DNA from 3 places in the Metabacillus sp. RB-C-LZQ-3-1 genome. Region 3 is predicted to be linked to each of the others. Evidence: riboswitches for the same ligand, from Rfam matches in the RefSeq annotation. Region 3 holds a riboswitch; each other region holds the start of a gene.
What was found. Region 3 has a riboswitch for thiamine pyrophosphate ahead of thiC (phosphomethylpyrimidine synthase ThiC). Riboswitches for the same ligand answer to the same signal wherever they lie in the genome.

Region 1 (10,365 bases), on a different contig from region 3:
ACGCGCCATTCAGTTGGCAGAAATGGCTTCCATTAATAACAGAGTCTTTCGAACAATTGGATCACCGCTCATTTTGCCTGAGCATCATACATGTATGTTAAAACCGGTAAACGATGTGGATTTTCAAATTACAATTGACCATTTAACATTGTTACATAAAGATGTTAAGTCTATTCAATGTAGAGTAGCGAATGAAAATGTGAGATTTGCCCGATTTAAGCCGTTTCCATTTTGGAAGCGAGTCAGGGATTCATTTGTTGGAGATACGGAAAAATAATGAACAGAGCGTTTCATCTTGAATGGATTATAGAGAAGGAAGAAGCTGGCATGCTTGTTTTTGACTTTGTGAAAGCAAAGAAAATCTCTAAGCGTGCATTAACAGATATTAAATTTAATGGCGGGGACATTTTAGTAAACGCTGAGCATGTGACAGTTAGACATAAGCTAAAAGAAGGAGATGTTCTAACAGTTATTTTTCCTGAAGAGGAAAGAGGCTCAGGCTTACATGCAGATGAAGTACCATTTGATATCGTTTATGAGGATCAACATTGTTTAGTCATTAACAAACCGCCATTTGTTCCATCCATCCCATCTCGGGAACACATCAGAAGAACTTTAGCAAACGGATTGATTCATTATTATGAAAAACACAACATTCCATCTACCATTCACATTGTGAACCGATTGGACAAAGATACATCAGGACTTATGCTTGTTGCGAAACACCGTTTTGCCCATTCTTTATTCTCTGCTCAACAAAAAAATAAGGAAATCCATCGAATCTACCTGGCGTTTGTGCATGGTGTGATAAAGCTGGATTGTGGAACGATATCAAGTCCGATTGGACGGAAAAAAGACAGCATTATTGAGAGAGAAGTTTGTATTGATGGTCAGGAAGCTGTTACTCATTATCAGGTAGTTCAAAGATTAAATGACAAAACATTAGTAAGGCTTGTACTTGAAACGGGGAGAACCCACCAAATCCGTGTTCATATGTCTTCGATCGGGCATCCCTTATGCGGTGATCAACTTTACGGCGGAAATGAAAAAGAGATTAAGAGACAGGCTCTTCATAGCTCACAACTGACATTTTGGCATCCTTTGTTAGAAAAGCAGCTAAAGTTTAAGGCGGAAATGCCTGAGGATATGATCAAATTACTTAGCCCTACTACGTGATGATAGTGGGGCTGTTTTTATTGCTTTGGAAATTATAAAATGCATCAAATGTGGATAAGCGCTTCGGCATCCAAAAATGTGCAAGTGCCGATACAGCGACAGACGGCGCGTAAGTACTGCCTCTAGGGTCTAGACAATTTAGAATTGAAGGCAAAGAACGCCTTCTATTCTAAATCATCTTATTTGCCCTGGGCTGATCAAGTCGCTTGCGCTTTTGTTCTACTATCAGAATTTATAAGTTTTGTACTTAGTATAGGTGTCCAGCTCCAGCGCCTAGCCCCTCGAGGTCATAAGCCAATTTGGAATTGAAGGTAAAGAACACCTTCTATTCCAAATCGTCTTATGCTTGTCGGGGCTGGACAAGGCGCTTGCGCTTTTATTCTTCATATTTCCCTAAATCTTGTTTCATCATATGGAAGACTGGATGGAACAGAAATAACTTGATCCTCAGGGTAACGAAATGAAGTGAGTTTATTACCAAATACAGCGCCTGTGTCAATATTTATGGTACGGTTAACACGCCTTGGTTCCTTTATCGGGGTATGACCATATACAATCATTGGCTTACCCTGATAATGCTGGGCCCAATCACGGCGCTCAGGAGTTCCGTCGGGATTTTTCTTGCCGCTGATATCTCCATATAAGACAAACGTTTTGACTGCGTTGGTGTTCTTACCTATATAATCCTCACGAATACCTGCGTGTGCAACGATTAATTTGCCGTTATCGAGAATTTGATATAGATGGGAAGATTCATAAAGCCATATAAATTTCGCTTTAACATCAGCTTGTTTCTCGGGAGGTAACTGTTCATATTCTGCAACAGTGGTCTCAAGTCCGTGAGTAATTTGTACTTTGTTACCTAAAAAAAAGCGATAAAGCTTATTACAGTGATTGCCTGGTGAATAGTGGGCATGATTTTCTTTTACAAGCTGGTAAACCACATTGATGACCTGAATAGAATTTGGTCCGCGATCTGTTAAATCTCCAACAAATGATAGTTTTCTTCCATCTGGATGGACTGGTATACCAGATTCCCATTCATAGCCCAGTTTCCTCGTTAACTCCTCAAATTCTGTATAACATCCATGTATATCACCTATGACATCAATTTTCATGTGCAGTCACCTCTGTCATCTATTGATAGCTAAAGCTATGGGGATATGAAAAATGGTACTCTAAAAATAGAGTACCACTTTTTTAGTCAAACATGTATTTTCTTGTACGGGAGCGAACGTTTAGGACAATCCCTATTGCCACCATATATGTTGCCAGTGAACTACCGCCATAGCTAACAAATGGTAATGGTAATCCCGTGATAGGAAGAAGACCGATTGTCATGCCGATGTTTTGAAATACTTGGAAAGTAATCATTCCAATAACCCCTGTACAGAGGTAACTGCCAAATGGATCATTACTTTCTAAAGAGATATGAATCATACGGTATATGAGCAAAAAGAATAATGATACAACAATACTTCCGCCAATAAATCCAAATTGCTCAGCAATAATCGCAAAGATAAAGTCAGTATGTGCCTCAGGCAAATAAACTTCTAAGTTATTATATCCTTTTCCATGTAATTCTCCTGATCCAATCGCCAGTAGTGATTTTACAAGCTGGAAGCCCTGTTCTCCTGAATATTCATAAGGATTTAACCAGCCATAAAACCGATCCAATTGATAAGATTGACCACCAAGAATGTATTTTAAAAGGATATCCGGATACTTAAAAAATAAAATAAGAAATGTTGCAGTTCCGACAACAAAAGTAATGACCGCTGGCAAAATAATTCGCCATTTAATTCCTGAAATTAACAGTAAAGAAGCAATTATCACACAAAATACCATTGTCATTCCCATATCTGGTTGACGAATTAACAAAAGTATAGGTGGTCCAGCAACTGCTGCAATTTTTCCTATAAGCAGAAAATCATCTGTGACTGTATTTTGTGGATAAGTCTCGCGGTGGTCAGCAACAACCTTACTCAAGACAATAATAATGATAATTTTCATTAATTCTGATGGCTGAAAATTACCTAATGGTCCAAGTTTATACCAGGATGTTGCACCTTTAATTGTTTGAACAATCCCTTCAGGTAAAATCTCTAAACCAAGTAATAGCAGTAGACCAAAACCGTATAAATACCATGCAAAATGTCTAAAACGATCATAATCGATGAGCATTGTCACAACAATGGCTACTGAACCAATGATATACCATTGAATTTGTTTCATCGAAAAATTGATGCTTTGTAATGTTGCAGGTAAGGTTGTCTCAGCACTATTAATAGCGATTGTACTGACAATCGCTAACAAAAATAATATAAAAATTAACGTATAATCTATTTGTTGTTGAGGGGATTTATCATTTGTCATAGTCGATCCCTTTCTAAAATCTTTTAACTTGAAAAACGGTCCATCTTCATTGTATCATTTACAATCTTAAAGGATTGTGAACGATTTGCAAAGAATCGATTTTGAAAATTTAATTTGATCAAAGCAATTTCGTTTACGTATTTGCTAGGAAAATATAAAGTGCTTGAACTGTGGCCTATGCTTGTCGGAGCTGAACGAGGCGCTTTCGATTTTCAAATATGTTTCATTTTTGTAAATACTCTTCAACTTATTGATTCATTAAACACATATAGAATATTATAGTTATTATGAGTAAAAGCACAATATGTAGAAATGCTTAACTTTTTGTCGAAATCATGAAAGTTTTTCCATTTTCCCCATTCTTAACGGGCAGTCAGACTCCTATTTAAAGATTTGAGAGAAATAAAGAGGATAAATAGGAGATAACTGCCCGTAAAGATCCGACGAAGGACAGGATGGCCAAGTCAGGCGAAGCCACAGGATGTGGCGTTTTGAGCGTGATAAATTTCGCTACCCATCAGTAGGGGATGAAAGAAACCTTCCACTGATGAAAGTCTCACTTTATAGATAATTTATCCAAAGGAGAGGAGGAAAACTTATGTCAGAAGTGAAAGAACAAGTAGAGCTTGAAGAGGAAGCACTTCTAACAAGTTTAACAGATAAAAATATGGATGAATTTCGTTCCGTATTTTTAGAACAACATCCATATGATCAAGCGAGTCTATTTATCAAGCTTGATTCTGATCAACGAAGTACAGTATACCAATATCTTTCTCCAGAAGAAATGGCAGCTGTGTTTGAGAACATTGAAGATGAAGATGGTCAATATGAAACATATTTATCTGAAATGGATCCAACATTTGCTGCTCAGATGCTTGCCCAGATGTATGCAGATGATGCTGTTGACGTTTTGAATGAATTAAATAAAGATCAGGTTGCAAGCTATTTAACCATCATGGACAATGAAGCAGCTGAAGAAATCCGGGAATTGCTTCATTATGAAGAATATACAGCTGGAAGTATTATGACAACGGAGTATATCTCGATTCATGCTCATCAAACGGTACATTCTGCAATGCAAATATTAAAGCAGGAAGCACCAAATGCAGAAACCATTTATTATGTGTTTGTTATTGATGAAGAAGAGAAGCTGGTTGGAGTTATATCTTTAAGAGATCTTATAATAAGTGAACCAGATATAATGATTTCTGAGATTATGAACGAGCGTGTGTATTCTGTAAGTGTTGCTGAGGATCAAGAAGAAGTAGCAAGAAAAATGAAGGACTATAACTTTTTAGCTCTACCTGTTGTTGATTTTCAAAATCATCTATTAGGAATCATCACTGTTGATGATATCGTTGACGTCATTGATGAAGAGGCGAGTGATGACTATTCAAAATTGGCCGCTGTTTCAGATGTTGATTCAGCTGATCGAAGTCCTTTTTCAGCAGCAAAAAAGAGGCTGCCATGGTTAATTATCCTTTTATTCCTTGGAATGTTTACAGCGAGTTTAATTGGCCGTTTTGAAGAAACCTTAGAAAAAGTAGCCATCTTAGCTGTTTTTATTCCTTTAATTGCAGGAATGGCTGGAAATACCGGTACACAAGCATTGGCGGTTGCTGTAAGAAGAATTTCTTTAGGAGATTCAGAGGATCATAGTTTAAGCAAAATGATTGTAAAGGAAGCTGGTACCGGACTCATAACAGGGGCGATATGCGGAATTGTTGTGGCTCTTACCGTGTTTATTTGGAAAGGAACTTTATTTCTGGGGATTTTAGTAGGCATGTCTATTTTGGCCACACTGACAGTGGCGACAATTTCTGGAGCATTTATTCCTTTAATTATGCACAAATTAAAGGTAGATCCTGCTGTTGCATCAGGTCCGTTTATTACAACCATTAATGATATTATTAGTATTTTAATTTATTTTGGAATGGCAACATTGTTTATGCAATATTTAATCTAATAGCTGACCCGAGCATATTGTTACAATAAAAAATTAAAGTTGTATATGATATGAACTATAGATTTAAGACTGTAAACATTTCGGTATTCGTTAAACTGTTGTAGTTCTTAGGTTAAAGGCGTTTACTATTCGTAAATGCCTTCATCCTTCCAGTCAAAGATTTTTAAAATGAACAATACGTTTTAGCAAAGACAAACGAAAAAATAAAAAAGGAGGGATAGAATGCATGGAGCGTCTGTAACTTCATTAGTTATTGTTATACTCGCAGCATTTTTAACCCCAATTTTACTTCACCGTTTAAAGATTAATTTTATGCCTGTTGTGGTGGCTGAGATCATTGTCGGATTATTCATTGGAAAAAGCGGTTTTGATATTGTTCACCAGGATATGTGGCTGGAGACATTATCAATGCTAGGTTTTATCTTTCTTATGTTCCTTAGCGGGCTAGAAATCGACTTTACAGCATTTGCAAGTGGAAAGAAGAAAGAAAAACTTCCTTCAGGTAAAAATGCTCCAAATACTTTCTTAGTATCAACGATTGTTTTTGTGGGGATTTTTGCCTTATCACTACTCCTTTCCTATATGTTTGTATGGATCGGATTAATGGACAATGCCTTCTTAATGACATTGATTATCTCAACAATTTCACTAGGTGTTGTTGTCCCAACCTTAAAAGATGCTGGGATTATGAAATCTAATATTGGTCAAATTATTTTGCTAGTCGCTGTTATTGCAGATTTAGTAACAATGATTTTACTTGCTGTTTTTGCCTCTATTTATGGAGGAGGAGAAAACAATACATTGCTGCTATTAGTATTATTTGGTGCTGGTGTAGCTCTCTATTTCTTAGGGAAAACATTTATGAACCGTTCCTTTATCGAAACGATGTCAAAGGGAACGATTCAAATTGGGACTCGGGCTGTTTTCACTTTAATCATTTTATTAGTGGCAATATCTGAGACGATTGGTGCCGAAAATATTCTTGGAGCCTTTTTAGCAGGGGTATTAGTATCACTTCTATCTCCTAATAAAGAAATGGTACAAAAGCTTGATTCCTTTGGGTATGGTTTTCTTATCCCGATTTTCTTCGTGATGGTAGGAGTCGATTTAGATATATGGGCATTATTTAAAGATCCAAAGATTTTTATTTTAATTCCTTTATTGTTTATTGCTCTGTTAATTTCTAAAATTGTCCCAATTTTATATTTGAAAAAATGGTATGATATGAAAACAACATTAGCATCAGGATTCCTTTTAACATCAACATTATCTTTAGTTATTGCAGCAGCAACAATTGGGGAAAGAATGAAGATCATCACATCTGAAATGTCCGGTGCCTTGATTTTAGTTGCGGTCATTACTAGTATTGTGACACCAATTTTCTTTAAAAAGCTCTTCCCTAAAAATGAAGGCGGGCCTTCTAAAATTAAGGTGTCGTTTATTGGTGCTAATCAAATGACATTACCTGTTACAAGAGAATTAAATCATGACCTTTATGAAACAACTGTTTATCATATTCAACAAGATAAAATTGATCAGCAAATAGCGGAATCACTATTCGAAATCAAGGAAATTAGTGAATTTCAGGTTGATGCTTTAAAAGAGCAGAATGCATTTGATGTAGATATGATCGTTGTTGCAACTGGTGATGAACAGAAAAATGCTGACATTGCCTTGTTTGCAAAAGAGGAACAGGTTGATCGAGTGATTGCAAGTGTCGGTTCACCAGATTTAGCAAGTAAGTTAAAGGATGAAGGAATTGATATCTTTTCAACACTTTTATCGACAAATACGGTACTCCGTGCTCTCATTGAAGCACCAAGTGTCATGAGAATTCTAACGAATCAGGAAACAACCCTTTATCAAATTAATTTAAATAATCCAAAATACGATAATATTTTATTACGTAATTTCCCGTTTACAGGTGATATTATTTTCGTAAGAATTTTTAGAGGGAAAGATTCCATTGTTCCTCATGGTGATACAGATCTTAAACTTGGAGACCGTCTTATTGTGACTGGGTCACGAGAATATGTGAACGAGCTAAAACAGGAGCTTGAACTAGTATAAATTCTGTTTGTGAAAGAATTGTTCTTGAAAGTTTGCATACATTTGGTATGATAATAAGTAGATAATAACTGAATATTGACAAATAACCGCTAGGGGAGCCCTATAAAATGGGCTGAGATTAAAGTGCTTCTTTAAGACCCTTAAAACCTGATCTGGTTCATACCAGCGTAGGGAAGTGGATTACAGCATGATATATATATGTGTATGTAAAACCACTTTTCTATGGAAAAGTGGTTTTTTTATTTGTCAAAGAATTTAGGTGAATAAAAGTGGAATTTCATGTCATTACAGATGGCAAGCAGAGTATTGAAGAACTGATAAAGCGATTGTCTATGATACACAGTGAAGTTGATTATATTCATGTTCGTGAGAAAACAAAATCAGCTGCAGAGATCATGAGGCTTGTTTCAGCTTTAGCGGCCAAAGGTATACCAAAAGAAAAGCTCGTGATTAATGATCGAATGGATGTTGCAATTTTACATGACATCCCTAATCTCCATTTACCAAGCCACGGCTTTTCGATTCAGGAAGTAAAAAAATTCAGTCCTTCATTTAGAATTGGAAGATCTGTTCATTCGTTAGAGGAAGCCATTCTTAGTGAGAGAGACGGGGCAGATTATTTATTATACGGGCATATCTTTGAAACATCCTCTAAGGCAGATCTATTGCCGCGAGGTGTTGAGCAGCTAGAGAAGATCTGTAACAACGTCAACATACCTGTTATCGCCATAGGAGGTATTACTCCAGATACAATTGAAAGAATTAGACAAACAAATGTTAATGGAGTAGCGGTCATGTCTTATGTGATGGGAAGTAACGACCCAAAGCAAGCGTTGATGAAATTAAAAGCGAGAGCAGTGGAGGAGAGATACAATGAGCAAACACTATGACGTAGGAATTGTTGGTGGAGGAATCATTGGTCAATCGATTGCCTACCAATTGGCAAAAGAAGGTGTTTCTGTTCTTGTATTGGATCGTGACAAAGGCGGGTCTGGTGCTACAAGTGCTGCAGCAGGCATGCTTGGTGCTAATTCTGAACTCGAACAGAATGATGCTTTTTTTCAGTTTGCGAAAGAAAGTCAACGACAATACCATAGTTTGCAAGAAGAGCTTTCTGAACTTTCACAGATACATATTCAACTAGTCGATAAAGGGATGTACAAGATCGCATTTACTTCAGAAGAAGCAGCTTCTTTAAAACAAGTGGCACAACATCATGAGGGACTGGAATGGCACACAAAGGAAACAGTTTTAAATTACGAACCGTTCATATCAAGCGGTATTGAAGGAGCGCTTCATATTCCCGAGGATGGCCATGTCTCACCTTTACATGTTTGTGAGGCTTTTACCAAGTCAGCCAGTTTACTTGGTGCAACTTTTATTGAGAATGCTGCTGTTCATTCCATCAAAAAAACATCAGCAACAGAATATGTACTTTGTACACCACAAGAGGACTATATCTGCAATAAAGTAGTCATAGCAAATGGCGTCTGGAGCGGTTACTTCTTTAAGCAACTAGGTTTACCTAATGGAATGAAGCCTGTTAAAGGAGAATGTCTTGCAGTAAAAAGTAATGATTTGCATTTGGAAAAGACCATTTTTTATGATCACTGCTACATTGTTCCTAAAGGTGATGGAAGATTTGTTGTTGGTGCAACAATGGTTGAAAACAATTGGAGCACGACACCGTCTCTAGGGGGCATTCAATCTTTAATTGAAAAGATTACCCCTCTTGTGCCGAGCATATCTTCTGCACAGCTACTAAGCACTTGGGCTGGACTAAGACCGCAGTCAGATGATGGGAAACCTTATATTGGTGTGCATCCTGAAGATGACAACATCCTGTTTGCCACAGGACATTATCGAAATGGGATTCTCCTTGCTCCTAAAACAGGGACGATGATTAAGGACCTTATATTAAAGAGAAAGCTGGATGAAAACTATGTGAGCGCTTTTTCCATAACGCGAAATATACCACAATTTGTGAGGTGATGATATGAGCATAAAGCTTAATGGGGAATTAATTGAGTTGAATGAGGAAGTTAAGAATGTACAACAGTTATTAGCTTTTTATCAGTTAGAAAATCGTTTAGTCATTGTTGAGCATAACCGGGAAATTATTTTAAAGGATCAATATGAATCAACACCGATTCAACATGGGGATGAAATTGAATTAGTTCATTTTGTAGGAGGAGGATGATTGTATGTTAAAAATTGCTGATAAAGTATTTCAATCAAGATTATTATTGGGGACCGGAAAATACCCGTCCTTTGAGATTCAAAAAGAGGCTGTTGCTCAGTCAGAAGCAGAGATCTTAACGTTTGCCGTTCGCCGAATGAATATTTTTGAAGAATCGCAGCCAAATTTTCTAGAGCAGCTGGATGTGTCTAAATATACACTTTTACCCAATACGGCTGGCGCAAAAACAGCTGAAGAGGCTGTGAGAATTGCAAAGCTTGCAAAGGCATCAGGATTATGTGACATGATCAAAGTAGAGGTTATCGGTTGTGACCGTTCATTACTTCCAGATCCTGTTGAGACATTAAAAGCGAGCGAAATGCTGTTAGAAGAAGGATTTATTGTTTTACCTTATACTTCAGACGATGTCGTGCTGGCAAGAAGATTAGAAGAATTAGGTGTTCATGCCATTATGCCTGGTGCTTCACCAATTGGTTCTGGTCAAGGAATATTAAATCCTCTTAATCTATCATTTATTATTGAACAATCAAAGGTTCCTGTTATCATCGATGCTGGGATTGGCTCTCCTGCTGATGCT
Region 2 (10,365 bases), on a different contig from region 3:
CCAATTGGAATGGAGCTGCTAGGTAAAGAGTTTGATGAACCAACTTTAATTAAGTTAGCTTACTCTTATCAAGAAGGAACGAACCATCGAGAAGCACCTGTGTTGCAATAGATTAATAGAAGTAAGCCAATCATTTACGGATGATTGGCTTTTTAGTTTGCTGTTCAATATGCAAAGCCAAGGTCACACATATGGGGATTACTGTATATGGTATAATCAAAGTAACTTAATATTAAAAAAATTTAAACTTGGTGATATCATTATGATAGATTTTCTCTCTAGTTTTCTCCTAATTTCTAGTTGGCTTTTATTTGCTATAAGTGCATATCTGTTGTTCTGGGCAATAATAATGCCTATTTTGGGGTTTATTCCTTTTTGTTTAGTTTTAAGTGCTGGCTTTTTATGTTTTTCTTGTTCTAAAAAACTTGATAGTAGATCGAAAACTACGTGATTTTTAACTCAAAATATAACAACAAATCCCTTGAGTATTATTCTTAAAAAACGGTTAATTTATTTTAATGACAATTAATCTTCTATTACTGAACAAACAGGAGTGTTTCTACATTTAAGCTAGTTCATTTGTCTTATCTAAGGAAAGCTTAGTTATAAACATTCAATAAAAAGGTTGGTTGCTAGTACCAACCTGATAAATTACTCAATAATTGTAATCTCCATTTTGCTGTCCACTTTCGGTAGATAATGAAACTCCCATCGTTTGCAATGATTTTTTTGCTTGATTTAAATAGGATTCTGCTTGTTCTTGCCATTTGATAATTACTTTCATAAACAGCTTATATTCAGGGCTTGCATTTTCCTCCATCGTTTTTAAACCATCACGTACTTTTTTATCTTGATTTTCAGCATTTTTTATACAAGCTGCTAGTGTTTCTACAATGGATTGTTGTTGCTCTCCATTAACAAGTCTCTGTGATGAACCTACTGCAGTAACGCGATGATAGGAAGCAGGAACTAGATGATCATGCATTTCGCGATTCCCTTTTAAATCTTTGGTTTCTGGTATATGGAAAAGTTCAGAGCTCATAGCACAAACCATTTCTTCAGCGTATAAACTTTGGTTTAATAAATGTAAAAGATGTCCCCAGTTGTTCACTCGATAATAATAATATGGATACAAAAAAACAACTCCTTTTTCAGTAAATTTGAACCCCTATCTTTATAGTTATGATTTAGTATCGAAATTAATGAAAGTATATAATCCAGGGCGGTAAGACTTTCTCCTTACTAAGCCAGCAATATAGTTAAACTTTAATAGATAAAAAGTTCCTGCGAATATGAATGAACATTAAAAAAACGGAAATAAAGGAGTGGCACAATTGAAGAACATTTATATTATCAGGCATTGTGAAGCTGTAGGGCAGCCGCCCGAATCACCACTTACGGAAAGAGGTTTAAAACAATCCAATGATTTAGCTGATTTTTTTGATAATATTACAGTTGATCGCATCATTTCAAGTCCGTATAAGCGTGCTATTCAAACAATACAACCACTTGCAAATCAGTTAAATATTGAGATAGAAATAGATAGCCTATTAAAAGAACGTGTACTCAGCACTAACCAACTTTCGGATTGGTTTGAGAAATTAAAACAAACATTTGAGGATTTTCATATAAAGTTTGAAGGTGGAGAGTCCAGCAAAGAGGCGCTAAAACGAATAGTAGAAGTTGTTGATAACGTTTTGAAAAGTGAATTTGAAAATACCATCATTGTGACACATGGAAATGTAATGTCTTTACTATTAAACCATTATAATAAGGAATTTGGTTTTGCTGAATGGTCCAGTCTTAGTAACCCTGACATATATCTTTTAAAATCTGATGGCAATGAAATCACTTTTGAACGATTATGGAGCTAACACTTAAAAAGTTTTGTAAAGGGGTCTGACTTAATGAACTGCTGCAGTCCTCATACAATAGTGGGTGAGACCAATTTTCTTTAAATTCTATTATTTGTAGCATTAAACTTCACTTAATCTTTCTTTAGAGCTTCAAGTTTAATGACTTATCTCTTGTTTTTTATACGAAAATTAAGTAAACTACCTTTAAAATATTAATATCTTTCGGGGGCTGGTGGAAACTGGCTGAGATTGCAACTATTCCGTTGCTGACCGTTTTAACCTGTTGGATAATGCCAGCGTAGGGAATGTGAGTAGTGAAACTATGAGCACTTTGCGCTTGCAAAGTGCTCTTTTTATTTTTCTAAAAAATACATAGCAAATTGAGTACATCCCTTACGTTCAACTAAGAATGATATCAAGAAAGAGGGTATGACGAATTGAGACAAGAAATCGTAGATCGTGTTCTGCATTTTATTAAAGCTAAGGATTCTTCTGAAGAAGCCTTTAATGATCTAGCATTACAATTATTTCGTTACCAATACACAAATAACACACCATTTCAAATGTATTGTCGTCAAAAAGGAAAAACACCTAGAATGGTTAGAAATTGGAAGGATATCCCTGCAGTACCCATTAATGCATTTAAGGAGCTCACCTTAAGCTGTGAGGACCCTGAACAATCAGAGGATGTGTATATGACTAGCGGAACAACGAAAGGCATTAGAGGGAAGCATTACCATCCAACATTAGAGGTTTACAATCAATCGATGTTAAAAAACTTTAAGGACCGTTTTATGAAGGGGCATGATCGAATAAAAATGGGTATCCTCTTTCCAACTGAAGAGGAAATGCCGAATTCATCTCTATCACATTATCTAGCATTAGCATTTAAAGAATATGGGACAAGTGATAGTCAATACTTTGTCAATGATCAAGGCTTGCAAGTTGAGGAATTATTGTTTGCATTAGAACAAGCTGAAAAATCAGGTCAACCATTTGCCCTCCTCGGTGCATCTTTTAGCTTTGTTCACTTGTTTGATGAATTACAAGCAAGGGGAAGATCATTCCGCCTTCCATCAGGAAGTAGAATTCTAGATACCGGCGGCTTTAAGAATAAATCAAAAGAGCTTGATTTAGAGACGTTTTATACTCAACTTTCAACATTACTAGGGGTTGAAAAGTCAGATTGTATCAATATGTATGGAATGACTGAACTTAGTACGCAATTTTATGATAACGGAAATAGCATGGTTCCATCAGTAAAATCAGGTCCACATTGGATTCGTACAAGAGTGATCAATCCATTAACAGGGGAAGACGTTGCCAAAGGAGAAAAAGGTGTCCTTGTTCATTGTGACTTGGCAAACTTCAATTCAGTTACAACCATTTTAACTGAAGATCTTGGAGTGGAGAAAGAGGAAGGCTTTTTATTATTAGGTCGAGTACAAGGAGCAGAGGCAAAAGGATGCTCAATTGCTGTAGATGAGTTTATAAGGGCTGCAAAGGGGCCCATTCAATGAACGAAATAGCAGGCTATCTTCCTAGCTCCCTCGGGGGAGAAGTAGAATATAAAACGTTAACTTTTGAATCTGATACTGGAAGGTTAGACGTTCAGGTTCCTCTATTATCACAACAACAACTCGATGAAGTGATAGAAGGAGTTAAAGAGTCATCTGTTTCAGTGCTTAAGTCAATGACAGTAACACAAATAATAGAAATAATTGATAAGGTTATTGAGCAGCTTCTAGATCGCTCTAATCCCTATCGTCAAAAAGCCGAAGAGCTCCTGCCAATTGTCACAGGATATGACAAGGAATTAATTAGAATCGGATTAACAAACTATTTAAAAACATTTCGCAAACAGAATTTGCAGCGTTTTATCGTAGAGGATTTTGGTAATCCATTGCTATTAGACGATTTTCAGCCGAGAACGAAAAGAGGGTTCTCTAAGGCTGTGGGGGCAAATGTAACAGTTCAAGTCTGGGCTGGGAATGTTCCTGCGCTTCCGCTTTGGAGCTTCATTTCAAGTCTGATCGTTAAATCAGGCACCATTGGCAAACTACCCAGTGCGGAACCCTTATTTGCAGGCTGGTTTGCTAAGATGATTGTCGAAGTAGAGCCAAGACTTGCCGATTGCTTAGCAGTCATTTGGTGGAAGGGCGGTGACGAGGAAAAGGAGCGACGTATTTTTCAACAAGCAGATATTGTGCTTGCTTATGGTGGAAATCAAGCACTGGAATCAATCAAAAGCCGTATTCCAATTACCACACGCTTCCTGCCATTTGGTCACAAAATTAGCTTTGGTATTGTTTCAAGGGTTAGTCTCGACTCTCGTAAAGTATGGAAAACGGTTCGGGATGCCGCGTATGATGTGATTCGATATGATCAACAGGGTTGTTACTCCCCACATGTGTTTTATGTGCAAAAAGGCGGGAATGTAGAACCGAGAGAGTTTGCTAGATATTTAGCGCATGAATTAGAAAGCTTTGCAAAGAGGTATCCGCGCAGAAGTCTTTCAATAGAAGAAGCAGCAACTCTTGCCGAATGGAGACAGAAGGAAGAGTTTAATTTATTTACGAACCAGGATAAAGAAATCCTTGGAGAACAACATAATGCCTGGGCGGTTGTTTTTGATCGGGACGATCGGGAATTAACACCAAGTTGTTTAAACCGTGTCATCAGAGTTGTTGAGGTGGACGAGTTATTTGATATCTTGCCATACATTGAGACTTCCCGATCATATTTACAAACCGTTGGGATCGCAGCTTCACCAGAGGAGCTCTTTCAAATCTCTGACTTATTAGGAAGTGCGGGTGTAACACGGATAACAGGTCTTGGAAATATGACATCTCCAGAAGCAGCGTGGCATCATGATGGGCGTTTTAATTTACTAGATTTAGTGAATATGGTTGATCTTGAACACCATGCAGAGGAATATGCAGAAGATCTTGCTTCTTATGTAGATTAGGAGATGACAGCATGAGTTTTTTAAAGATGGACAACGTAACCTATAGTTATGAAAATGAAAAAACAATTATTAATCAAACAACTTTGGAGATAAAAAAAGGAGAATTTCATAGTTTATTAGGTCGAAGCGGGTGTGGGAAAACAACATTATTAAAAATAGCATCAGGGCTTCTGCAACCAAACAAGGGAGCCGTTTATTTAGGAAATAAGAAAATCATTAAACCTTCTGCTGAAATTGGTTTTGTTTTTCAAGCTCCGACACTTTTGGAGTGGAAAACAGTCATTGATAATGTACTGTTGCCAATTTCACTAAAAAGAAAACCGACCAAACAAGACCGTGAAAGAGCAGCGACCTTATTGAGGATGATGAGGCTACCTGATTATGATCATTATTATCCATCAGAACTATCAGGAGGACAGCAGAGTAGAGTTGCGATTGCACGTGCGTTGATTCATCATCCTTCGATGTTATTTTTAGATGAGCCTTTTGCAGCATTAGATGCCATAACTAGGGAAGACTTGCAGGACGATTTACTAGCACTTTGTCAGGATCAAAAGATGACGGTGTTATTTATTACTCATGATATTGCTGAAGCAGTCTATTTATCGGATCATGTTGCAGTCATGGAGTCCGGAGAAATTACATTTGAATTAACTGTGTCACTACCGAAGCCGCGGAAAGCGTCTGATCGGTACAGCTTTTTGTTTAATGAGCATTGCTTAAAGGTAAGAAATGCCATGAATGGAGGGAAAGGATGAAACATTTCAGACTTTATTCATTTTTACTGTTCCTTTTCCTCATGATCATATGGGAGCTTGTCGCAGGTACGATGTCAGAGCTTATTTTACCGGCTCCTTCAGTGGTCTTGTCTGTTCTATGGGATGGAATAGTATCTGGTTATCTCTTGCCACATCTTTATCGTACATCTTTAGAGGTTATTCTAGGACTTTTCTTTGGAAGTCTATTAGGTTTAATCGCGGGTATTATCATGGGGGAAATACAATTCTTAAGAAAAATTCTTCTTCCATATGTCATTGCAAGTCAGGCTGTACCAAAGTTGGCGCTGGCACCGTTATTTATTTTATGGTTTGGCTTTGGGATGACATCTAAAGTCGTTATCACGGCGCTTATATGCTTTTTTCCACTGCTAGAAAACACGATTACGTCTATTCAACAAACAGATCCAAATAAAAAAGAACTATTTCGTGTTTTACATGCAACGAGATGGCAAACATTACTTCATCTTAAACTTCCGTCAGGCTTACCCAGTATTTTAGCCGGATTTCGTGTCGCGGTTGTATTAGCGGTTGTTGGAGCAGTTGTTGGTGAATTTATTGGAGGCAGTGAGGGACTAGGAGCAATGATTATTGCTTCACAAGGGATGATGGATACACCTCTGATGTTTGCGGTTCTAGTATTACTTACACTTTTAGGGATGGTTCTCTATGAAGCAGCCCGGTTACTGGAAAGATGGCTTTTAAAGCCAAAAAAGAAGGAGAAAAAGAACAGAATATGAAGAAAATTATGATGGTTTTTATCTTAACATTCGTCACGGTCTTAACAGCATGTAACCAAGGTTCAAATGAAACAACACAGGATAATCCAAAGGCAAAAGAGGAAACACTGGAATCGATTCGAGTCGCAAGCTGGAGCAAACCAATTTCAGAACAAACCAATCTGCTTGTAGAGGAGGAAAAAGGGTTTTTTAAAGAACAAGGGTTAAACATGACCTTTATTCCTGGTGCAGGTGGTGGAGATGCTATTAAAAATATTCTATCTGGTCAAGCTGACATTGCTTTTACTGATCCAGGTTCATTATTTTTCGCCTTAGATCAAGGGGAAAAACTAAGAGTGATCTACAATATCTATCCTCAGAATGTATTTAATATTGTTTCATTAAAAGAAAAAAACATTAAGAAGCCAGAGGATTTAAAAGGGAAAACAATAGGTGTATATAGCCTGTCAAGCGGAACAAGACAAAATTTATTAGTATTACTGCATGAGGCAGGCTTAACAGAAGAAGACGTGAAGATTGTTGAAACCGGGGTCTTAAACTTTGCTCCGTTAATGCAAGGTCAAGTGGATGCAACAGCAGCAACAGATACTGGTTTATTTACCGGTAAACAAAAGGGTCTTGGTGAAGTAAATGTCATGGAGGTTAAGGACTATTTAAACTTTCCAAGTGATGTATTTGTGGTGACAGAGCAAACATATCAGAAGAAAAAGGAGCTTTTACAAAGCTTTTTAACAGGTTATCGAAATAGTGCTGAATGGATGATAAATAACCCGGATGAAGCTGCTTCTTTAGCTGTGACATATGCCATTGATGGGAAGGATCAAGCGAATAACTTAGAAATTATTAAGATTCGTAACGATTCAAGCGTCTCAACAACAACTGAGGAAAGAGGGTTAGGCACCTTTGACATTGAGATGTTACAAAAGGCCGCAGATACGTATAAAAGATTAGGGCTGGTTAAAAACACACTGAACATGAAGGACATTGTAACAGAGGAATTACTTCCGAAAAAATAACAGGAGATATGAAATGAAATTTCAAAACAAAGTTGTACTTGTCACAGGATCAAGCCGCGGAATCGGGGCATCCCTTGCAAAGGGTTTTGCCAGAGAAGGGGCTACTGTTGTCGTGAATTATGCGAAAAATAAATCAGCAGCTGATGAAGTCGTGTCAGCTTGTATCGAGCTTGGCGGAGATTCATGGGCTATTCAAGCTGATGTTACGCAGGAGCAAGCTGTTAAGGATATGATCGATGAAATCCTACTAGAAACAGGTAAAATTGATGTGGTCGTAAACAATGCCTTTAGACCCTATACGTTTAATCCTGATCAGCGAAAATTAGCGTGGCAGCTCACTTGGGATGATTATCAGGATCAAATAGATGGTGCACTACGGTCTACTCATTATCTATGCCAGGCCATCATTCCAGCTATGAAAAAACGAGTTCAAGGAAGCATTATTAACATGGTCAGCAATTTAGTTGAACGACCTATCGTACCATACCCAGATTATACAACAGCAAAAAGTGCTGTTGCAGGGTATAGCAGAAACTTAGCTGCTGAACTTGGGCCTTTTGGAATTAGAGTAAATTGTGTAGCACCAGGACTTGTCTATCCAACCGATGCAAGCCGTGATACCAAAGAAGAAGTAAAGGAAATGATCATTTCCCAAACACCATTGAGACGGCTTGCTTCACCAAGTGATATCGAAGGTCCAGTCTTATTCTTAGCTTCAGATTGGAGCAAATTTATGACAGGGCAAACTCTATATGTAGACGGCGGTCTTGTTATGTAGAAAAGGAAAGGGGATAAAGCAAATGGAACGAACACAATTCATAAATGCGTTAGTACATGTTAGAAATACGAATCCACTTGTTCATAATATAACAAATGTGGTAGTCACAAATTTTGTCGCAAATGGCCTTTTAGCATTAGGAGCATCACCAGTCATGGCTTATGCAAAAGAAGAAGTCGGAGATATGGCCAAAATAGCAGGAGCTCTTGTATTAAATATCGGAACTCTTACTCCTGATGAAATTGACGCGATGATCATCGCTGGAAAATCAGCAAATCAACATGGTGTACCTGTTGTGTTTGATCCTGTTGGGGCGGGTGCAACTCCTTACCGTACTGAAACATCACATCGCATTGTTAAGGAGATAAAAATTTCCATTTTAAGAGGGAACGCAGCCGAAGTGGCAAATGTCATTGGTGAGGATTGGGCTATTAAAGGTGTAGATGCTGGTGAAGGTTCTGGTGATATTGTTGAACTAGCCCAAAAGGCAGCAAAAAAACTTCAAACAACGGTCGTTATTACTGGTAAGGATGATGTGATAACGGATGGAGAAACAACCTATGTTGTGCAAAATGGTCATCCTATTCTAACAAAAGTAACAGGGACTGGCTGTTTATTAAGCTCGATTATTGGTGCTTTTTCAGCTGTTGAAAAAGACATGATCACCGCGTCGGTTGCAGCTCTTGCAGCTTACGGGGTATCGGCAGAGCTAGCAGCACAAATAACTGTTGAAGAGGGACCAGGCAGCTTTCAAATTGAATTATTGAATCAATTAATGAAAATTTCAACTGATGATTTACAAGCTCGCATGAAGGTTGAAAAATTGTAAAAAGTAGAGGGAGAGTGAGATCATGACAATAGGAAAAGCGTTAACAATAGCAGGATCAGATAGCGGAGGCGGAGCCGGTATTCAAGCAGATTTGAAAACCTTTCAAGAGTTAGATGTGTTTGGAATGTCAGCCATTACAGCTGTCACTGCACAAAATACACTTGGTGTTCATGGTGTCTATCCATTATCAGTCGAAGCCGTTATAAAGCAAATTGAGGCGATTGGTCATGATCTTGGAGCGAATGCTGTAAAAACGGGGATGTTATTTAGCAGTGAAATTATCCGTGCCGTTTCAGATTGTATCAAGACGTATAAATGGGAAAATGTAGTTGTAGATCCAGTAATGATTGCAAAAGGCGGAGCGTCATTGTTACAGGATGAAGCTGTCTTCGCGTTGAAAGAACATTTACTTCCTTTAGCCATGGTGATTACACCTAATATTCCGGAGGCAGAAGTTCTTGCTGAGATGAGTATTCAATCAATAGATGATCGTTTAGAAGCAGCGAAACGATTGCATAAGCTAGGTGTCAAGCATGTTGTCATGAAGGGTGGACATAGTGATGAAGAAGAGCTAATAGACATCCTATATGACGGCGAAGAATTTACTTATTTTAATGGGAAACGGATGGAAACAAAAAATACTCATGGGACAGGATGTACTTTTGCTGCGGCACTAACAGCTGAACTTGCAAAAGGAAAAGCAGTGAAGGATGCAGTTAAAACGGCAAAACAATTTATCCAAGCCGCCATTGAAGATGACCTGGAAATTGGCGGGGGTCACGGTCCTACAAATCATTGGGCATACCAACGTCGACAAAGAGGTGAAAAATAGATGCCAAGAATTTCAAACGACAAGATGAGGAAGCTACTGAACGTATATTTCATTATGGGAAGTAATAATTGCACCTCTGAACCTGCAAGTGTTTTGGAACAAGCCATTAAAGGTGGAATCACAATCTTTCAGTACAGGGAAAAAGGAAAAGGTGCCTATAGCGGTGATGAAAAATTTCACTTTGCCAAGCAATTACAAGCGATTTGCAAAGAAAACAATATCCCTTTTATTGTAAATGATGATGTCGAGTTAGCCCTTCAACTAGATGCAGATGGTGTACACATTGGTCAGGACGATGCATCTGCCAAAGAGGTAAGACAGAAAATTGGCGATAAAATTCTAGGAGTTTCAACACATAACCTAGAAGAAGTAAAAAAAGCAATTAAAGAAGGGGCGGATTATGTTGGGATCGGACCTATTTATCCAACGAAATCGAAGGAAGATGCAAAAACCCCTCAAGGGACAAGTTTGATAAATGAAGTTCGGATCAAGGAGATTGAGATCCCAATTGTGGGAATTGGCGGAATTACTTCGGAAAATGCAGCACCTATTATTAAAAGCGGGGGCGAT
Region 3 (10,365 bases):
TTTTCACCATTCACTAGGTCTTTCTTCAAGACAAGACTTTTTAACACATCAATTGAATCAATAGAACTTATTACTCTAGTCGTTAATTGCTTTCCATCAGTCATCACTGGGTCGCCAGGCAATGTGACTGAATTAGCTCTGATTGTATCAACAATTTCTGATTGACTAAGTGAAAATTGCTCGAGTTTTTGTTGATCAATCTCCACACTTACCTCATCTGTTTGTAAGCCTGATAGATTAACACTTGCTACACCTTCCGTTTTAGTTAATTCTTGTTCTAATTCCTCTGCCAAACTTTGAAGCTGTTCTTCTTTATCTGTTGATGTTAATGATAGCTGTACGATTGGAAATTGTGATGGATCAAACGTTAAAAAACGTGGATCACCAGCGTCATCTGGAAGAGGTACATCTTCCATTATTGTTCGAATCTCATCTTGAATATCATCAATATGGGTTGTCCAAGAAAATTGCATAATGACTAAGCTTGCATTTTCCTGTGATGTCGAAGTAATTGTATCTAATCCTTGAACAGTTGAAAGAGCTTCTTCTAAAGGTTTAGAGACTTTTTCTACAACTTCACTTGGACCTGCCCCATCATAATTAGTGACAACTACTCCAATAGGTGGGTTAATTTCGGGTATCAGCTTTAACGGAATGTTTATAACTGAAACAGCCCCTAGTATTAACACTAGAATCATTGTCACAAGAGTAAACACCGGTCTTCTAATCGAAAAATGACTGATTTTCATTCTGTATTCCCTCACATCTTTCACTATATGTATACCCCTAATGGCTTTACCGCAACTCACCACAAGGATAAAGGTAATAGGTAATGATTTCAAGTTTTAACATGTTTTTGACATTCCATTCCTCCCTTCCTTCCAGTGAAAAAAAGAGTGACCAATTTTATGGCCACTCAGGTAAACGTTTACAATCAAGTTGTTTTGAAATCTATCTAAATAGTAAATGCTGGCTATGCACTCCCGCCTTCTTTAGTAGCGCTTTCAATTCTGCCTGTTCTTCTGCATTTAGCCCTGAAAAAGCACGAGCAATTCGAATTGCATGAATTGGATAAATCTCATCCAAGTAAGACTGTCCTTTATCAGTTAACTTTGCATAAATTGAACGCTTATCTTTCGGATCCTGTTCACGATATATGTAGCCGTTTTTTTCCAGCTTATCGATCACATACGTCACATTGCCACTAACTAGCAGTAATCTTGAACCAATTTGCTGAAGTTTTTGTGGTCCCTTCGTATATAATAATTCCAGGACTGCAAATTCTGTTGGGTTAAAGCCATGCTCCTTACTATCACGGATAGAATGCTCAGATACACTCTTGAAAGCCCTTGCAAAAACTCGAAACAAATCTAACGCATTCTGTAATTCTTCTTCAGTAAATGATCTCATCCCATCGCCCTCTTGTTTAAAATTATCCAAAGATAAAATTATTAAAAATAGCACTTCCTGTTCATTTTACTATTAATTAACCTAAATTTGAAGGTTTTAAATAAGAAAAGTATGTAATTATAATAATAGTCAAGTAGAAATGAGGTGCAGCATGAAAGATGTCATCGAAAATATCTTAAAAGAACTTGAAAAACAGGAACATATTCACATTCTTTTCGCCTGTGAATCAGGAAGCCGCGCGTGGAACTTACATGAAAAGAACAGCGACTATGATGTAAGATTCATCTATAAGCATGCAAAAAATTGGTATTTACAATTATATGAAGGACGCGATGTTGTTGAAAAGAACTCATTTAATAAATTTGAATTTGTAGGCTGGGATCTCAAAAAAACTTTGCGCTTGCTGAATAAGTCTAATCCTACAATACTTGAATGGTTATCCTCACCTATCGTTTATCGAAATGAGCCAATATTTACAAAAGAAATAAAAGCTTTGGCCCAAAAATCGTTTTCGCCGTACACTGTTCTTCACCATTATCTAAGTATGGCTAAAAAAAATTATTCTCGTTTAGCACAAGCAGACTCTTGTACTGCTAAGATGTATTTAACTGTCCTAAAGCCATTACATATTTGTGATTGGATTATTGAAAATGATGAATTCCCACAAATCGGCTTACACATCTTCGAGAAAGGTCACCGAAGTACCATAATTCAAGATGAAATCCAGAGGGTTTTTCAACATAAACAAGCTGGTCATAACTACTTCTCAGACATTCTTCGCCAATACATTGAATCTAGTATACGTACACTAGAAGACACTATAAAAAAAGGTCGAAAAAATGATTTAAACCAAACAACGTCATTAACAGAATTTTTTATCAAGACAATAAATAAATAAAGGCTGTTTTCGCAGACTTTGTTGCTTTGTAATAAGTGTTGGAAGTAGTTGATTGGAGCTCCAGGATGCTCATCTTAAGTGGGGCGTGCGGTGAGCCTCCTCGGCGCCAGCGCCTGTGGGTCTCACCTGTCACGCTACTCCCACAGGAGTCTCGCACCTTCCAGTCCAATCAACCTAATCAGTTTATGTCCAATAATATTATAAAAAAACAACAAACTTTTAGAATAGAGCCTAAATAAAGAGACCCCATCAATGGGAGTCTCTTTTTCATCCTGTTGACGGCCCCTTTCTCCTTACCTTTGGAATGTTGTGATAAAAATAGTTATATTCATTTTTCAATTCAGTTAACGTCATTTTATTCATTACCTGGCTATTATAAACACCAATTGCCAGTAGCTTTTGTGAGTAGTAATTTCTTTGCTCTTCAAGTGCAGTTTGTAACATTTTGCTCATAGCACTCATCTCCATTTTCATTTTTATACATATTCAATTTACCTTAAAATTGTTATGAGACAATTAACGTAATGTTAAGATTTTTTTTCGAGATATTAAGATTGTATAAATTTGATTAAATATTCAAACTTTTGTCGATAATAGTTTCAATAACGTATGGAGTTGAAACGAATGATAAAGGTAATCGCGATCAAAAAGGGACGTACTTATACAAAAATCTATTACCTCAATCTATTGGAACCAAAAAACAAACAATTATATATGGCTATTTTTAATAAAACGGAATTATCTATTTTAACCATATTCAATTCACTGACAGATCAATATGAAGAAGTTACTTCTTTATTCCCGGTATCTTTTCTGCAAAACCTATCAGAACAAATCTTTGCACAAATAAATCGTAAGTCCTACGGCAAAGAACATAAAGAAACCAAACATAAATCTATCCCCTAATAAACTTCATTATATCAATGATTGTTTTTCCTCTACCTTTTATCTAATTGTATTCCCCCTTCGACTCGTTTACATTTATCCTGTTAAAAAACCTAACACCTTTTTACAAAACAATCATTTTTATGTTAGAATTTCTAACATAACAGAAGCCTTCGACGACAAAACAGGATATACTTGTAAAAAGAATTGTTTAAGGGGTGGAGAGATTGAATCATCAAGACCGCTCTTATAAGGATAAAAAGGTGATTTCAATTGGAACAGTCAGCGAGTTAACCGGCTTAACACTACGGCAAATTCGTTATTATGAAGAAAGAAAACTAATTGCTCCGTACCGAAATGATCGTGGTACGCGAAAATATTCGTTTTCTGATATCGAAACATTAATGGATATTGCGGACAAACGGGAGGACGGTGTACAAACAACGGAAATTTTAAAAGAGATGCGTTTAAAGGAACGAAAACGAGAAAGTGAAGCAGATGTTAGAAAGAAGATGCTACAAGGTCAATTAAACGCACAATTCAGATATGGACGTGGAGGACATTAAGAACAAAAGCACAATCGCCTTGGTCACAACCTAGGGCAAATAAGCCGCAACGTCCTGTTGCAACGACTGCACTTGCACGTCTGTGTACTTCGGATCTGGAAGTCGAGCGCTTATCCACAATACAAGAATTTTATCATTTCCAAGACCTAAAAAAAAACGCTACAGCAAATCATATTCGCTGTAGCGTTTTTTATGTTGTATCATCCCCTCTAACTAGGACATTTTTCTTAACAACCGTTAGGTCTCATACTAAATCTCCAATCAGTAAAACACAATATCTGCAACCCTCTTTTTTTCCGATCACTAAATATAGTATTTCGACTTTTTTTTATAAAAAAAGGAAAAAAAACACAGTATACTATTTACATTCTCCTAAAATATCAGATAATAAAAGTACTAGGATCATTTTACCTAGATGTTTATTGCGAGGTGTTCATTGTGAAAACTTTAGATACCGTTATTGAGGAATACCGAAACAAGATGTTTCTAATTGCTAAGAAAGATGGCTTAAATTCACATCAAACATTAATTGCAAGTCAACACTTAGATGAATTACTAAATATAAAAATGACTGAAAGCAATTCAAAAGATAGACAAAAAGATAAACACCAATAATATCATTTGATGGAATATGTTTATGTTGAAATACATCAAAGGGTAAAGCCTTGGTGTATTTTTTATCTCTTTATAAGGAAGTGAATGAAATGGATCGTCAAATTGTTTGGTTAAGTAAAGGAACCCCTTCTACCCTTACATATAAAGGAAAGGAATTTCGGTCAGGTATAGCAAAAAATCAAGTGAATGAGCTAAAGGTTACGTCAAAGGGAATAATTGGGGATGATGTTGAAAATCATGATTTTCACGGCGGAACTGAAAGAGTGATTTGTGTATATGCATATGAACACTATAAATATTGGGAACAGCTTTATCAACAATCACTCCCAAAAGCTGCCTTTGGAGAAAACCTTACTCTAATAGGAATGACAGAGGAGGATGTTTGTGTTGGAGATATATACCAAATCGGTGAGGCTGTTATTCAAGTTTCTCAAGGTAGGTTTCCATGCTCGACCATTAATAAATACACAAACATTCATACTCTATTAAACAAAATAATTGAATATGGTTACACCGGATACTTCTTTCGAGTATTAGAAGAAGGTGTCATTTATTCTGATTCGGCCATAAAGTTACTTGATAAGCATCCAAAGGAAATTTCGATCAGCACCATTCATCATACTTATTTTCATGAAAAAAATAACCTGGAAAAGATTGAATTGATATTATCATTAGATGCACTTTCTAAAGAATGGATGCTTCGGATGGAAAAATTACACAAATCTATTACTAAAAAATCTCGCTAGTTAAATAAGAGAAAGCATTCATTTAATGATCTATCTCACATTCTAATTTTTTTAAAGAAAAACTAGTGCTTTTACCAGCCACTAATGGTTTATAAAATAAAATTCAGATAGTACAAAAGATTCTGTTGACTTACCTTTTCATTGTGATATGATAATACATGGTTATAAATAAATTACCATTATCTACTAGGGGAGTCCATTAGCTTGGACTGAGAGAGGAACGCGCTCGAAGTTCTTTGACCCTTTGAACCTGATCTGGATGATACCAGCGTAGGGAAGTAGGAATAGTCTAAAGAAGGGTCTTTATGTGCACCCCTTTTTATTATATTTCCTACATCTAACGAACGGGTTCTGAAAATCAGAACTCGTTTTTTTATTTCCTTCCGTTGTTGTCAAGTAGATGAAATTTCAAGGAGGAGATTAGATGAAGATTAATGTAAAACAACCATTCCCAGGCAGCAAGAAAATTTATATGCAAGGAAGTCAACCTGACATTCAAGTGCCAATGAGAGAAATCTCACAAGGAAAAACTCGGAATACATTTGACGAAAAAGAAAATCCACCCGTACATGTTTATGATACAAGTGGCCCCTATACTGATCAAAACGCCGAAATCAATATCTTAAAAGGATTACGAAGAATAAGAGAAAACTGGATCAAGGGTCGCCATGATGTTGAGCACTATGAAGGACGGAAAATTAAACCTGAAGATAACGGATATAGAGCGAATACTTCTTCCGCAGTCGAAGTATTCCCATCAGAAACGTTACAACCGCTCATTGCGAAAAATGGCAAGAGAGTTACCCAGCTTCACTATGCTCGCAAGGGAATTATTACGCCTGAAATGGAGTTTATTGCGATCCGTGAGCAAATGGATCCTGAATTTGTTCGAAGTGAAGTAGCTGCAGGTCGGGCTATTATTCCTGCAAATATTAATCATCCTGAAAGCGAACCAATGATTATCGGAAAAAACTTCCATGTTAAGATTAATGCCAATATCGGAAATTCAGCTGTTACCTCATCTATCGAAGAGGAAGTTGAAAAGATGACATGGGCAATTCGCTGGGGTGCTGATACGATTATGGATTTATCAACAGGGAAAAATATCCATACTACAAGAGAATGGATTATTCGCAATTCCCCAGTACCTGTTGGAACTGTACCAATTTATCAAGCATTAGAAAAGGTAAATGGGATTGCTGAAGATTTAACATGGGATGTATATCGTGACACTCTCATTGAACAAGCCGAGCAAGGAGTCGACTATTTCACCATCCATGCTGGCGTTCTATTAAGATACATTCCATTAACTGCCAATCGCACAACAGGAATTGTGTCAAGAGGCGGTTCCATTTTAGCACAATGGTGTTTAGCCCATCACCAGGAAAACTTCTTATATACTCACTTCCATGAGATATGTGAGATCTTGTCGGCATATGATATAGCTGTATCTTTAGGTGATGGTTTACGTCCCGGATCTATTGCTGACGCAAATGATGAAGCACAATTTGCTGAACTTGAAACATTAGGAGAGCTTACGAAAATTGCCTGGGAATATGACGTTCAAGTGATGATAGAAGGTCCAGGTCATGTTCCAATGCATCTTATTAAAGAAAATGTTGAGAAACAGCAAAGCATCTGCCAGGAAGCACCATTTTACACTTTGGGACCATTAACCACAGACATCGCTCCTGGTTATGACCACATTACTTCCGCAATAGGTGCAGCAATGATTGGTTGGTTCGGAACAGCGATGCTATGCTATGTGACACCAAAGGAGCATCTCGGCTTACCGAATAAAGAAGATGTTCGTGAAGGAGTGATTGCCTACAAAATAGCCGCACATGCAGCTGATTTAGCTAAGGGACATCCCGGTGCCCAAAATCGTGACGATGCTCTATCAAAAGCACGATTTGAATTTAGATGGCATGATCAATTTAATCTCTCTCTTGATCCTGAAAAGGCCTTGGAATACCATGATGAAACATTACCAGCAGAAGGCGCAAAAACAGCCCACTTTTGTTCGATGTGTGGACCAAAGTTTTGCTCAATGAGAATTTCCCAAGATATCAAGGAAAAAGTTGCAAATCAAGAAATAGAAAAAGGGATGGAAGAAAAAGCAAAGGAATTCGTTGAATCAGGTTCTCAAATTTATAAATAAAATATGGGAATCGTTCAGTTCAAAGCAGCAAATGACTAGAAGCCATTATTAGTTTTTTACTTTGGGATTTATCTAAGAAAGATAAATCCCTTTTGTTATTCCCATGAATTCTGCCCCTTTAAAATCCTACTAAAAAACGGGTCTTCCCCAACTATTTCAAGTGTTCTACCTGAAAACGTGTGATCATGCTTCGGACGTTCCCCCTCCCCATATGTCACACCACCAAATTGTGAAAAAGTAGCCTCATCATAGTTATAGTAAGTACGACCTTCAAATAAGTGAAAATGGCCGCCATTTTTAAGAGGAATCGCAGGACCAGTTTCTCCATAAAAGCGATGATAATGATTATTTGAAGTGGTTGTCACACCTCTAAAATAATGGCGATGGCGATCAAAGCTATTTCCATTTACTATTATTGTAAAGCCATCTATCATATGATAGTGTCCTTTCGTTTCAATTGTTTTTGCTTCGAAACGATGTGCGTGATGAGGCTTAACCATACCTATATGGATCAACTTTTTTCATCTCCTTATTAATAAGTCTTAATTACTTATTATGAAAGAAAAAAGAGTTAAGAAAGTTGTCCATGCTTTTCTAATCCTAAAAGAAAAGCAGCTATTCTGGATATCCATCCTGATCTTGAATCGTTCCAACATTTTTCATTTGAATATTTGCATTAACCTTAAAATTTGCTGATTGATAGATAGAATCCCATTCCCCTATTTTTGTTTTTTCCTTGCCAATATGTGATGCACGATACCTTAAACCAAACCCAATTGGGTCAACTTTTTCTTTTTGAAAAAGACGTAACAATCTTTCAGTATGGTCTTTTACCTCATCTTCAATGATTTTTTCATACTCTGTTTTCTTTTCATCATCTAATACATCAAAAGCCTCTTCAACAACTCCGCTAATTTTAATATTAAACACAATTTTAGCGGGGGTGTTTTCTGTATCTATTCGATAGCTTGATTGAACTCTATCTGTCGAAAAAATAAAATATGGTGTTTCATTTTCTTTTTCCGCCTTTATTTCTGTTTTAGTTGCATCATTGGTGATGATATTAAAATACTTTGTTTGCTCATCATTGATCGTTAAGACATGTCTTAGGTTCGAGAAAACACCTACCTCATTAATCGAATAGTCTTTTTCCTCAGCTTCTATTATTGGTAGTATAGGATCAATTCCTCGTTCTGCACGGAGTTTTATTAATTCAAATAAATAGACAGAACTAATATAAGGAGTTTCTGTCCCAACGTTTCCAAAGGATAGAAACAAAGAATTTGAAGGAAGTCGTTCTCCCACTGGCTCTGCTTCAAGAATTTTCAATGCATTTGGACGTCCAATTGCGGTCCATGCAATTTCTTGGATATCGCGTCTTCTACTAAACCAATCTACAATGTTGTCTATATCTTCCTTTACTAGTTGTTCTCCAAAGATAATCATCTTTGAATGACCAAAATCTAGCTCTTTATCAGTTTTGGATTTAATAATCCTGACCGCTTCAGAAATTGTTTCTGCCGATTCCGTTATAATTTTCGATTCATCACTTCCCGTTTTCACCTCACCACTCGGAACAGCTAGCTTTAATGAAATGTCATACAAATCATCTCGACCTTTGTCTACACCGATTGAAACAACAAAGTATCGCCTGTCTATGTCTTTATAACCGCAGCTGGATAAAAAGAAGATCGAACATAATACAAGCAATAATAATACTCTCTTCATTTTGATAGCTTATCCCTTCTTTTCAAAATGACTTTTAAAATAACGATGCCAATGAGTTGCGCTGGTAATAAGATCACCATCCAAACCTTTGCAATATTCCCAAGCATCTCTTCATCTATAAATAAAACACCTATAATTCCTAATAATGCAAAAACTCCTAATATAATTATTGGGGTTATATTTTTTTTCTTTCTTTTGAATTTAGGAAAAATGGCTTTTAATTGCTCCATCCCTACATGCCAATGTAAGGTTACGCTTGCAATCGAAATATTGATATATAATCCTAAGAAAAGAAAACTTATTCGTTCAATAAAACCAAGCTCAATTCTTAGTGCTTCAGTTGTCGCAATCCACGGGAATGTATAGAAACCTACTCCATCAAATCCATGAATTCCAATTGGTATGATAAAGGTTGTCAGTAATGTAAATAAGCCAAGCGAGCCTATTATGATAATTGAATACCCTACTTTCACATCTTTAAAATATCGATTAAAGATCACAATATTGGCATAACCTGTGTAAACAAAGGTTGCTGTTGATACGATCTCGAAATTCGGGATTTCCTGATAATACGTAAAAGCTACACGTACTGAATCCCAAATTAACTCTTGGTTTGTATAAGACTTAAAAATAATAAAAGCAATAAATGGAAGATTTAATAACAGGATTATTTCTATTGCATATAGTACATTTCTAGATTGCATTAATGCTCCAAAAACGATAATAAGTAAAAATAAAAGCACAATAACAAGCTCTTCAATATCAGGATTAATATATTGTTTTGAAATGTGTGTAAATGTTATTAGCGTCACTAATCCTGCTATAAGCCACAGTACTCCATGAAAGAATAAAAAACAAAAGCGAAACCATTTCGGTGTATATCTTTCAAGAATTTCAGGTAACCCGAGGTTAGGAAATCCACTCATATATTTTGTGTAAAAATAAATAATGAGCATTCCTATCGGCACAGCTAAAAAAATAGCCTGCACGGATCCCGCACCCCGGTTTTCAATTAACACCATCGGGACAAACGCCACAATATTCGTTAGCATATTTAAAATTAACATGACATAAATAAAACGTTTCGACATTATCAACTTCCTAATCTATATATAAACTTACTCCCTTTAGGAAAGCACCCTTACACTTTTACTAGTCCTTAAACTGTTCATCAATAAAAAAAGCTAGATAGGGTTTTCCAAAACTATTTAAACTGACCAAATAATAAATGATCCCTACTAAGCCGACAATAACACCTATTAATCCTGTGAAGGTAGCAAGTAGTAATAGCAAATACTTTGTGACTCTCATGGCAAAGCTCATTTCGTTAATAGGAATCACAAAGTTAGAAATTGC

Region 1: it holds a riboswitch for thiamine pyrophosphate, as region 3 does, so the genes downstream of both, tenI (thiazole tautomerase TenI) here and thiC (phosphomethylpyrimidine synthase ThiC) in region 3, are expected to answer to the same signal.
Region 2: it holds a riboswitch for thiamine pyrophosphate, as region 3 does, so the genes downstream of both, AC4GZ8_RS21360 (LuxE/PaaK family acyltransferase) here and thiC (phosphomethylpyrimidine synthase ThiC) in region 3, are expected to answer to the same signal.

The regions. Positions count from the first base shown of each region.
Region 1 covers NZ_JBZFLI010000027.1:37,034-47,398, reverse strand. Annotated here, with positions in the region: gene AC4GZ8_RS24355 (NAD kinase) at 1-277, shown strand, start outside; gene AC4GZ8_RS24350 (RluA family pseudouridine synthase) at 277-1,176, shown strand; gene prpE (bis(5'-nucleosyl)-tetraphosphatase PrpE) at 1,560-2,294, opposite strand; gene AC4GZ8_RS24340 (FtsW/RodA/SpoVE family cell cycle protein) at 2,377-3,552, opposite strand; gene mgtE (magnesium transporter) at 4,151-5,518, shown strand; gene AC4GZ8_RS24330 (monovalent cation:proton antiporter family protein) at 5,741-7,588, shown strand; TPP riboswitch at 7,670-7,779, shown strand; gene tenI (thiazole tautomerase TenI) at 7,858-8,478, shown strand; gene thiO (glycine oxidase ThiO) at 8,462-9,580, shown strand; gene thiS (sulfur carrier protein ThiS) at 9,585-9,788, shown strand; gene AC4GZ8_RS24310 (thiazole synthase) at 9,793-10,365, shown strand, end outside.
Region 2 covers NZ_JBZFLI010000018.1:19,654-30,018, forward strand. Annotated here, with positions in the region: gene AC4GZ8_RS21345 (amidase) at 1-111, shown strand, start outside; gene AC4GZ8_RS21350 (hypothetical protein) at 656-1,135, opposite strand; gene AC4GZ8_RS21355 (histidine phosphatase family protein) at 1,326-1,874, shown strand; TPP riboswitch at 2,069-2,178, shown strand; gene AC4GZ8_RS21360 (LuxE/PaaK family acyltransferase) at 2,294-3,376, shown strand; gene AC4GZ8_RS21365 (acyl-CoA reductase) at 3,373-4,824, shown strand; gene AC4GZ8_RS21370 (ABC transporter ATP-binding protein) at 4,836-5,582, shown strand; gene AC4GZ8_RS21375 (ABC transporter permease) at 5,579-6,340, shown strand; gene AC4GZ8_RS21380 (ABC transporter substrate-binding protein) at 6,337-7,356, shown strand; gene AC4GZ8_RS21385 (SDR family oxidoreductase) at 7,370-8,134, shown strand; gene thiM (hydroxyethylthiazole kinase) at 8,157-8,963, shown strand; gene thiD (bifunctional hydroxymethylpyrimidine kinase/phosphomethylpyrimidine kinase) at 8,986-9,795, shown strand; gene thiE (thiamine phosphate synthase) at 9,796-10,365, shown strand, end outside.
Region 3 covers NZ_JBZFLI010000006.1:123,507-133,871, reverse strand. Annotated here, with positions in the region: gene AC4GZ8_RS11745 (efflux RND transporter permease subunit) at 1-749, opposite strand, end outside; gene AC4GZ8_RS11740 (MarR family winged helix-turn-helix transcriptional regulator) at 952-1,410, opposite strand; gene AC4GZ8_RS11735 (nucleotidyltransferase domain-containing protein) at 1,562-2,308, shown strand; gene AC4GZ8_RS11730 (stress protein) at 2,576-2,761, opposite strand; gene AC4GZ8_RS11725 (hypothetical protein) at 2,933-3,214, shown strand; gene AC4GZ8_RS11720 (MerR family transcriptional regulator) at 3,421-3,759, shown strand; gene AC4GZ8_RS11715 (aspartyl-phosphate phosphatase Spo0E family protein) at 4,198-4,374, shown strand; gene AC4GZ8_RS11710 (MOSC domain-containing protein) at 4,464-5,120, shown strand; TPP riboswitch at 5,299-5,414, shown strand; gene thiC (phosphomethylpyrimidine synthase ThiC) at 5,545-7,281, shown strand; gene AC4GZ8_RS11700 (YmaF family protein) at 7,377-7,796, opposite strand; gene AC4GZ8_RS11695 (Ger(x)C family spore germination protein) at 7,897-9,009, opposite strand; gene AC4GZ8_RS11690 (GerAB/ArcD/ProY family transporter) at 9,006-10,100, opposite strand; gene AC4GZ8_RS11685 (spore germination protein) at 10,162-10,365, opposite strand, start outside.